DNA from 2 places in the Desulfurispora sp. genome. Region 1 is predicted to be linked to the other one. Evidence: riboswitches for the same ligand, from Rfam matches in the RefSeq annotation. Region 1 holds a riboswitch; the other holds the start of a gene.

Region 1 (5,147 bases):
TCACTGCTGCTTGGTTTGTGGCACTGAAAACTTGATGAGGGAAGAGGAGGGTTTAACTAGTGGAGTACACCAATATGACGCTGGCCTATTATGCGGCCGCGGCCGGTGCCTTCGCCCTGCTGTTCGCCTTGTTCACCCTTTCCCAGGTGCTCAAGGAGAGCATGGGCACGGAAAAAATGAAGCAGATTTCCGAAGCCGTGCAGGAAGGCGCCATGGCTTACATGAACCGCCAGTACAAGACGCTGATTCCCTTTGCACTGATCATTTTCGTCTTGCTCTGGGCGGCCAAGTATTTTGTAGTTCAGCAGCCCGGTTCCCACCTGCCGGTGGGCGGCGCTTCGGCCATCTCCTTCCTGGTGGGTGCCGTTTGTTCCGCCATCGCCGGTTATCTGGGCATGAACAGTACTACCAAGTCCAACGCCCGTACAGCGGAAGCGGCCCGCAGCCATGGCCTGGGCAAGGCGCTGCAGGTTTCCTTCCGGGCCGGTGCCGTGATGGGTCTGTCCGTGGCCGGTCTGGGCCTGCTGGGCGTGTCGGTGCTGTTCATCATCTTCAAGACTCCGCTGATCATCAACAGCTTTGCCTTTGGCGCTTCGGCTATCGCCTTCTTTGCCCGGGTCGGCGGCGGTATCTACACCAAGGCGGCCGACGTGGGTGCCGACCTGGTGGGCAAAGTGGAAGCCGGTATTCCCGAGGACGACCCGCGCAACCCGGCCACCATTGCCGACAACGTGGGTGACAACGTGGGCGACACCGCCGGTATGGGCGCTGACCTGTTCGAGTCCTATGCCGCCACCACCATTGCGGCCATGCTGATTGGTAACACCCTCTTTGGCTTCGAGGGCGTGATCTTCCCGCTGCTGGTGGGTGCCATCGGCATTATTGCCGCCATCATCGGTACCTTCACCGTGCGCACCAGTGAGGACGGCAACCCGCAGGCCGCTCTGAACGTGGGCCTGTGGACCACCAACATCCTGACAGCTATCGGTACTTATTTCCTGGCCAGCAACATTTTCGCCGACACCAGCAAATTCGGCGGTGTGGCCTTTGGCGTGTTCCTGGCCGTGGTCTCCGGTCTGATTGTTAACGTGGCGGTTGGTTATCTTACTGAATATTACACCTCCAACAACAAGCCGCCGGCCATCAAAATTGCCGAGGCTTCCAAGTCCGGTCCGGCCACCAACGTGATCCACGGTCTGGCCGTGGGTATGGAATCGGTATTCATTCCCATGCTGGTTTTTGCCGGGGCTATTTACTTCGCCTTCTGGGCGGTTTCCTCCTATGCTCCGGCCGATAAAGGCGCGCTCTGGGCCATTTACGGTATTGCCATGGCGGCCATGGGCATGCTCTCTACTGCCGGCATGGTGGTGGCCATGGACTCCTTCGGCCCGGTGGCTGACAACGCGGGCGGTATTGCTGAAATGGCCGAACTGCCCAAGGAAGTGCGGGAGAAAACCGACAAACTGGACGCTGTGGGCAACACCACTGCGGCCATCGCCAAGGGCTTTGCCATTGGTTCCGCCGCCCTGACCGCGCTGGCCCTGTTCAGCGCCTATGTGGATGGCGTCAAGCACAAGTTTGGTTTGGAAGAGTTTGTGGTTAACCTGACCGAACCCATGGTGCTGGTGGGTGTGTTCATTGGCGGCGCCGTACCCTTCCTGGTGGGTGCCCGCACCATGCGCGCCGTGGGCGAAGCCGCCTTCGATATGGTGGCCGAGGTGCGCCGCCAGTTCCGGGAAATCCCCGGCATTATGGAAGGCACCGGCAAGCCCGACTACGCCCGCTGCGTGGACATTGCTACCCGCGCGGCCATTGGCAAGATGATCTTCCCCGGTATCGTAGCTGTGGTAGTGCCCATTCTGGTGGGCTTCGGTCTGGGTGCCAAGGCGCTGGCTGGTTTCCTGGGCGGCCTGACCACCGTGGGTGTGCTGCTGGCCCTCTTCCTGGCCAACGCTGGCGGCGCCTGGGACAACGCCAAGAAATACATCGAGGCCGGCAATCTGGGCGGCAAGAAGAGCGATCCGCACAAGGCGGCGGTTATTGGCGACACCGTGGGCGACCCCTGCAAGGATACTTCCGGCCCGGCCATGAACCCGCTGATCAAGGTGGCCGGCACCATCTCCCTGATCCTTGGTCCCCTGCTCACCAGACTTTAATTGACCAGGCGGCTTTCCGCTGTTTAGTCCAGACAAAAAGTGAGAAAACAGGCAAACAACACCCTTGTAAAACCGGGCTGTTGCCAGACAGGGCAACAGCCCGGTTTTTTTAACCAGCAGTACAGCCTGGTATGCTGCTGCATTTCCCCGCGGGAAAGAGAGCGGGCTGCAGGCTCCGGCGACGGGACGGAGTAAAAGCAAAAACCCCCGCCAAACTGGCAGAGGTTATTGTTGTGAAGAACCGTTATTCACCAGCTGCAGACAACCCCGGGCGACGGTGAGCTGGTTTTCCATAAACTGCCGTACCTTCTGGCGCGTGGCCGGATCCATCTGCTGAAAACTGGCCGTTCCGGCCACACTGCTGATCAGGTAATCCACCTCGGTGGCATTATAACCGGTGGCAATCAATTGCCGGCGCAGTTCCACTAACTGGTTGGTGCCGGTATCGGCTTGCTGCTGGCTGGCGGGTTTTTCCCAGCGCACACTGGCCCGCAAAGCTTCCTCCCTCAAGCGTCATTTTGCCTCCCCTGCTGCTCTCCACAGGTTATTGCGCAACGGCAGCCCGGCTGCCCTGACAGAGCGTGTTTTAGGCCCGTGGCTTTGCGTCATCACCTTTCGGTGATTTTGCCTCTGGCGGAGCGCAAGATTTTAAGTATAAATTCTCCAAATTTGTCGGTATACCTGCCGTTTTCGGAAAAAATTTGCCGCGGCATATCAGCCCGGGTTGCTACATATATCTTCCATAAAAAAACCGATACGGGGGATGGCCATTGTACAGCGACAATTTGCTGGAGCAGGTCAGCGCTTTGCGGGAATTCTGGCCGGATTTGTCCGGGCCGGCCCTGTACCTGTGCGGACCGGTGGGGAGCGGCAAAAGCACCCTGGGCAATTTACTGCTGGGAGAAGATATTTTACCCGCAGGTTTCAGCCCCCGGGGGCACGGCCAGGTGATCTGCCGGTACGGTCCGCAGTTCCGGGCAGTGCTCCAAAAAGGCCGGCGCGAAATGGAAATCAGCACAGGGACCGGGTTGACACTGGCCCTGCGCCGCTGGTTTGACCGGCAGGATGTGCTGCAGATCTGGCATCCGGCTGCTTTACTCCAATTGTGCCATCTGGTGGAAGCAGGCAGCTGCCTGCCGGATGAAAACAGCAAACCAGTGCTGTCCGCTGTACCTTCCCCTCTGGTGGTGCTGGTGCTGCACGCCCGCGGGCCGGATTGGCCGGAGGTGGAGCAAATATGCCGCTGGCAGCAGGCGGTAGGGCCGGCAGCGCCGGAACTGCTGGTGCTGGTGAACACGCAGGCGGGAGGCGACCGGCAGAGCGGACTGGCGGCTGCCCGGGAAATGCTGGGCCGCCGGCCGGTGGGCCGCTGCCGGATGGTGGCGCTGGATTTGCACGATCCGCAGGAGGCAGGTGAACTGGTTGGCTATGTTCAGGGAGCCCTGGTGAAAGCGCTGCTGCTGCGCCTGGAAAAAGAGTGTTTGGAGCGCGACCGGCAGCTGGCGCGGCGCTGGCACCAGCTAAGCAGTCGGGCGGCCGGCGTGGCCGGCTGGTCCGGGTGGGCGGAGCTGTGGCAGGAAGCACGACGCATCAGGGAAGCTGCCGCGCTCATCCAACACTGCCGGCGGCAGGCTGGCAATTGGCAGGAGCGCCTGCTGCAGCGCTGCGGTTCAGACAGCGCTGCCCGCCGTCAATACAGGTTCTGGTGGGGGGAAAAACCGGGTGATGCCAGTAACAAAGCGCGGCCGCTTTCGCTCAGGCGGCCGGGCGATCCATACCGGGTGCTGTTGCTGGGGCCTTTTTCCAGCGGGAAGAGCTCTTTTATCAACGCTCTGCTGGGGAAGCAGCTCCTACCGGTGGAGGATCGCTCCACCACCCTCTGTCCGGTGGAAGTGCGCAGCGGTTCGGAATGGCAGGTACGCCTGGCCTTGCGGCAGGCGGTGAGCTTTGAGATTGCCCGGATGGGGCTGGCGGGCGGGGAAATTTACCGTCCGGCGCTGCGGGCATTATCCGACCTGCTGGCCGAACCCGCTCTGGAAGCCTGCTGGGGCGGCTTTGCGCTGCGCTACGGCAGCCGGGTGGAAACCTGGCCGGCCTACCGCCTGGCGGCTTTGCGCGCCAGTCTGGCCGGACTTGCCGGGGCGGCGCAGCGGCCGGGCCGGCTCAGTGTGGCCGGCGTTCCTCATGAGGTGACACTGTATGTCCGGCCCGGAGCAGCAGATTTGCTGGCGGGCGGCCTTGACCCCGGTACGGGGTGGGGCAGGCTGGTGAGCCGGCCGCTGGGCTGGCTGATGGAAAAGGTGGAAATAGTGGTGCCCGCAGCCTGGCCGGACAATCTGGTGCTGGTGGACACCCCCGGGCTGGATGGGCCCGAGCAGGTGGGGCCGGGGAGTGTAACCGGGCAGTTGCCTACCTGGCTGGCAGCGGCAAATTGCTGTCTGCTTTTTGTTTCCGCCCGCCAGGTACTGGCCGGCCGGCTGCCATCATTGTGGCGCATTCTGGAATCCAGGGAACTGACCGGGATGAACTGCCACTATGTCCTGACCTTTGCCGATCTGTTGGGTCCGCGCGAACTGGAGCGGGCGGCGGCCCACCTGCGTTACCAACTGCCGCTGCAGCGGTATGCAGCAGGGCGACCCCGCATTTTTATCATTTCCACCGCCCGGCCGCAGGCCGCCGCGCCGGACGGAATCAACGCCTTGCGCCGCTGGTTGTTTGGGCGGGCCGCCGGACAGGGAGGTGAGGATGTTGGAACAGGCCCGGTTGATTGACGAGTCCGTAAAATGGCTGATGCGGGAAATCAGCCAGTATACCGGTCGGGAAATGAAAAAAGAGCTGGAGCGGGAACTGGTGCAGCGGCTGATGGCGGCCTGGCAGGAACAACAGCAGGCGCTGAGCCTGCGTTACCTGTACATGATCAAAAAAGCTCTGGAGGGATGAACATGGCCGCTCATGAGGAGCAAATGCAAAAAATGTTGCGGGAGATCATTC
Region 2 (5,147 bases), on a different contig from region 1:
ACCAGCAGCTGATGCGCCTGGCCAACCTGGTGGCCGCCGTGTTCATGCTGGACAAAAGCCGGAACTTAAAGCAGGTGTTCAAAACATTGCGCCGGCTGCAGCGCGTACTCAGCCAGATGACCCCCGATGATTTTCAGCGGTTTAAAACCTTTTTGCGCAAAATTATTGCACCATATCTATCGGAGAAAGAACAGGCCAGGGTAGAGGAAATACTGCAACAAGCCGGGCCAGAGGAGGGAAAGGTGATGGTGACCAACATTGAGCGGATACTGGCGGAAAGTATGGCCGATGCCGAGCAAAGGGGGATACAGCAGGGCATAGCTCAGGGTATGGCTCAGGGTTTAGCCCGGGGCGAACTCAAAAAAGCCCGGGAAAGCGCCCTGGCTGCCCTCAGGGAGGGATTAGACCCGCAACTGGTGAGCAAAATTACTGGCCTGCCCCTGGAAGAAGTACTGGAGCTACAAAAGAAAATTGTCCATTAGGTTCCACAAACCCACACCACCGCCAGCCCGGCGGTGGTTTTTTGGTTTTGAGTGGTCAGACCCCTTCTGGGAGGAACTGGCAGCCTGGCAGATTTGCCAGGAGTGACGGGATTAAGTTAGAATGATACTTTAATGCTTTAACGTAATGAGGGACTGTCTTCTCTGGGAGATCCTGGAATTATTCCGGGGGCTTCCAGGTGCAAGTGCGATTAGCGCTCAGCAGGTGGTGTTTTATGATTGGATTACATGTCATCCATCCAGATTATCACAGTTATATAATAACCAAATCCTGATTGATAACCTGTATAAGAATAGCCAATGCTTTCCCTGATTTGACGATTCACTGCATCACGGATGGCGCTATCGGGGAAGTTACTGATAGTAACGGCAGTGCACAGGGTATTGTTTACTGAATGGGGGTTGTTGTTGGCGTCATAAACTGTCCCACTTATAGGTGCCTTCCAGTAGCTATAATTGCCACCCCAGGGTGTATTGGCAGGCAGCTTTTCTAAATAAGGTCCGTTCCAGTTGCTGTTTCCCGACGGTGGGGAAATAAAATAGCCCATTCCATTGGTGCCCGCTGCGGTAGGCCAATCGCCGGTATCGGCATAATAACTGTAGCCAGCAGTTTTGATAGCTTTTAAGTCAGCTATTACCCGGGCGATTTTGCCCTTTTCCACCGCCCTAAACGCATTGGGGGCGATGATGGCGGCCAGCACGCCGATGATGGCGATGGCCACCAGCAGTTCCACCAGGGTGAAAGCGGGGCGAAAGTTATTCCTGTTTAGTTTTAAAAAGAGCTGCTTAAGAATAAGTTGAAGCATTAAAAAATACCCCTTTGCCACTGCTGCAGAGAATAGCCCTTTTTGTAAGGGCCGCCAGCAAAGAGTGCTATCAGTTGCTGTAAGCCACACAGTAATAAGCGGTGTGCTGGGGCCAGCTGGTAGTTGGGCGGTAACGGAACATGCCTTTTGTCAGATCGCCGTCGTCCAGAGCGGTGTCAATATTTTTCATAATGGCGGAAATCTGGGCGTCAGTAAAGCCGGAGCCGCCGAAGTTCAGCTCAATGCAGGGGTCGGCCACGCCGTCATTGTTGAAGTCCAGAGGGGTGGAGCCGTAGGTGTAAACGCCCTGCCACTGGTAGGTGCCACCGTGGTTGCCCGCCCAGTACTGGGCCTGGGGCCATTTTTCCAGATAGGGGCCGTTCCAGCCGGCGGGGTTCCAGACATTGCCGTTCCAGCTGGCAGGATCGCCGGGCGGGTCATAGGACATGGTGACCGATTGCTGCAAAAAAAAGATCCCCCGCTTGCCCGGTGCAGAAGGACCGGCGCCCGCCACATCATCATCATTGGGCGGAAAAACGCCCGTGTCGGCGTAGTAAGCCAGAGCCGCCCCCTTGATGGCCTTCAAGTCGGCCACACTGCGGCTGATCTTGGACTTTTCCACCGCCCGGAAAACATTGGGCGTCACAATAGCGGCCAGTACGCCAATGATGGCGATGACTACTAAAAGCTCCACCAGAGTGAAGGCGGGGCGGCGGGGCTTTTGTTTGGAGCAAAGCTGTTCGAGTAGGATTTGTAGCATCAACGAATACCCCTTTACGGGAGATGTTGTTCCGGCTGGCGGTATTTTTGACGCAGAGGCCGGGGCCCTTGCGTGAGGATAATTTAAGGTGTTAAAGGTGATGGCTATTATTGCTGGATAATAGTTCTTTTATCACTGCTAATTTGTAGCTGACATATAGATATCGCTGGCATTTTGTGTAATAACTGAAGCAGTAGATTAAACCGCTCATAATTGCTGATAAAATAGTAATCATTACCCAGATCCAAATCATCTGTTTTGCAAAAAAGGTGGTAAATTGCTTGTAGAACGTGGTAAATTCATGCGCAGGCTGCTTGGTGGTAGTCAAAAAAGCTGAAATAAAAGAACTGGCCAGACTGTACATTTCGGTCATAAACGGAGCCAGAAAAGTGACTATTGATATAATTAATGGTACCACTACCAAGAAGGCCAGGGAATAACCAAACTTATTCTCTTCATTGGCCATTTTTTGAACCTGTAGACTTTCTTTTAAAATCTGCAGGGACTCCCTGTCCAGGGAAGATAGCTCTTTTTTAATGCTTTCCCGGATGCTTTTGTAGTGGCAAAATGCCCTTTGCTGGTCTTTGTGAATGCTGGAATCGATACAGTTTCTCAAACAGCTGAGCAACATGGCAGATGCCTCCCGGCTGGCTGTCGGAGGGTGGTGAAAAGGGTGTTTGTTGAGACCTGGCAGCCCGGTGGGGCTGCCAGGAGGGGGTATTTTATTGCTCAGAGATTATCAGGTAGACATTATTGTCATAAGAGGAATTATATCTAACTGTTCCACTATCATTGTCTGCTGTTCCTCCGTCCAAATCAGCTTCTAAACGGTCGCGGGCAGAAGCGGGAACAGATGTAAGTATAATATACTTGTCGTCGGTATCAATTCCTAAGCTAGCAATTGCAGAAGCATTTGCTGCATAATTGTATATTCCGCCCCAGGGGTTTTTGTTAGGCCATCTCTCAAGATAAGGACCATTCCAACCGGTAGGTGCGCTAGTGCCATCTACAAGTTTCGGATCATTTCCAGCTGTGCTAGGGGTGGCGGGCCATTGGCCTGTATCGGTATAATAGTTTAATGCTGCCGCCTTAATTGCTTTGTAATCTGCTTCTGCTCTTGCTACCTTGCCCTTCTCAATCGCCTTAAACGCATTGGGGGCGATGATGGCGGCCAGGATGCCGATGATGGCGATGACCACCAGCAGTTCTACCAGGGTGAAGCCCCGGCGCCGCTTTTGGGTGAGCTTTTTCCACATGGGGTTTTGCCTCCTTGTCAGTGTGTTTTGGGGGGCAGTCCGTGGTGCGGGCTGCCGCTGAGCGGGTTTTATACGAAAAATACTGGTTTTAGAAAATTGGTTTTCTGTCAGCAAGCTAGCTAGAAAGATGCGTGTTAGCTGCGCATAGTAACACGGAACGTGCACATACGCCAGGCAGCGCCTGCCTTTGTCCAGCAGCATGGCCGGACGTGTTAAGTAAAACATGTCTTTGCCCGGCGGTGTTTGTTCCTTTTGTTCACCTCCCTCAAAATAACACAACGGGCCGCCGGAAAGTACCCGGCGGCCCGGCGACCATGGCATGAAAGCTTTAGGCCCGTGGCTTTGCGCCTGCGCCCTTTCGAGCGCAGTTGCCCCACATGGGTAAGTGGTGACAGTATTTTACTACTCGGTTAATTAAATTATATTGACAAACAGCGGCGGGCGCAATAGGCCCGCCGTTGTTGTAGTGATTAAATCTTTGAAAACAAATGTTTAACTTTTTTAAACATAGCCTTCCCCAATTGCCGCCGGTGCCGCACCTGCGGCATACAGGCCAGGATGATATTAAAGCCTGCCCGCCAGCTCGCTCAGCCCCAGCCCGGCCAGTTTGTTTGTGCCCGGCCGGCCGCTGCCGTCCCAGCCGCGCAGCGCGTAATACTCCACCAGGGCGGCAGTCAGATCCACAGCCTGCCCGGCGGCACCGCCATCGGCGTAGGCCTGGCTCAAAATGCGGGGCAGGCGGTCGTCGGCCGCCGTGACTCCCCAGTGGTTGTTCAAAAGCCGCTTTAAGTTGAAGCTGCGTTCGCCCACCCGGAGCAAATCCTCCGCCGTCCAGGGCTGGCCGGTCAAAAGCCCCAGCAGGCCGGCCGTGGCATCCACGGGCAGGGAGGCGAAGACGCAGCGCAAAAGGGCGTTGTCCAGCTCCCGGATGTCCTGCAGCCGGATTACCGCCTCTACCCGGCCGCTCAAAGAATGGCGCGGCCCGGGCACAAGGCCGGTTTTTTCATCGGTGTACAGGCCCAGGTCCACCAGGTAAAAGTCGCCCCGCAGGTGGCAGGCACCGCGCGGCCCGGTGGCGTAGGAGAGGGCCTGGCCGGCAAAGGCGCGGGGGTCGTGCATGGGCATCTCCATGCCCTTGACCTGGGCGGCCAGTTCCGGGTCCACGCCCAGGGCGGCGGCCATGGCCCTGGTGCCCTGGCCCAGCAGCTGGCCGCAGTCCCGCCGGTAGGCCATGTCCTCCACCAGTTGCTTCATTACCACGGTGTCACCCCAGGGGATGGCCCGCCCAAAGCGCTCGGCCGGCACCAGTCCTTCCCCCTGCAGGTACATGGCAAAGGCGATGCTGGCCCCGGCCGAGATGGTGTCCAGCCCCAGCTGGTTGCACAGGTGGTTGATTTCCACCACGCTGGCCAGGTCGTAGTTGTCGCAGAGCGGCCCGAAGGCCACTGCGGTCTCGTATTCTGGCCCGTCTACGGTAATGGTCTGCCCGTCCCGTTCATGCTTCAGGCGCCGGCCGCAGGCGGTCTGGCAGCCGAAACAGGCGCTGTTTTTCACCACAAAATCTTCCCGCAGCTTTTTACCGGTGACCTTTTCGGCCGGGAAAAGCCCCGCCGTGTAATAGCGGGCCGGCACATCGCCGAAATAAAAGCCCACATCCAGATAGCCCAGCGTGCCGTAGTGGCGCAGCGTGCCCGTGGCCTCCTGCACCTGGGCGGCGGCAAACTCGCTGACCATCTTGAAGGTGCTCTGGTCGGCGTAGGTGACCTTTTCCTGCCCTTCGGCCACCACGGCCTTTAAATTCTTGGCCCCCATCACGGCACCCAGG

What was found. A riboswitch is a leader RNA that binds a small molecule or an ion and turns the genes downstream of it on or off. The one in region 1 is predicted to bind cyclic di-GMP.
Region 2: linked by a shared signal. The riboswitch ahead of ACUVTU_RS12330 (prepilin-type N-terminal cleavage/methylation domain-containing protein) and the one ahead of ACUVTU_RS01810 (hypothetical protein) in region 1 are both predicted to bind cyclic di-GMP.

What each region holds. Positions count from the first base shown of each region.
Region 1 covers NZ_JBRAJI010000004.1:10,400-15,546, reverse strand. Annotated here, with positions in the region: gene secG (preprotein translocase subunit SecG) at 1-27, shown strand, start outside; gene ACUVTU_RS01815 (sodium-translocating pyrophosphatase) at 75-2,156, shown strand; gene ACUVTU_RS01810 (hypothetical protein) at 2,382-2,666, opposite strand; cyclic di-GMP riboswitch class I at 2,710-2,795, opposite strand; gene ACUVTU_RS01805 (dynamin family protein) at 2,927-4,927, shown strand; gene ACUVTU_RS01800 (hypothetical protein) at 4,902-5,096, shown strand; gene ACUVTU_RS01795 (hypothetical protein) at 5,099-5,147, shown strand, end outside.
Region 2 covers NZ_JBRAJI010000060.1:4,199-9,345, reverse strand. Annotated here, with positions in the region: gene ACUVTU_RS12350 (Rpn family recombination-promoting nuclease/putative transposase) at 1-482, shown strand, start outside; gene ACUVTU_RS12345 (type II secretion system protein GspG) at 725-1,306, opposite strand; gene ACUVTU_RS12340 (type II secretion system protein) at 1,377-2,066, opposite strand; gene ACUVTU_RS12335 (hypothetical protein) at 2,158-2,697, opposite strand; gene ACUVTU_RS12330 (prepilin-type N-terminal cleavage/methylation domain-containing protein) at 2,789-3,322, opposite strand; cyclic di-GMP riboswitch class I at 3,619-3,705, opposite strand; gene ACUVTU_RS12325 (aldehyde ferredoxin oxidoreductase family protein) at 3,887-5,147, opposite strand, start outside.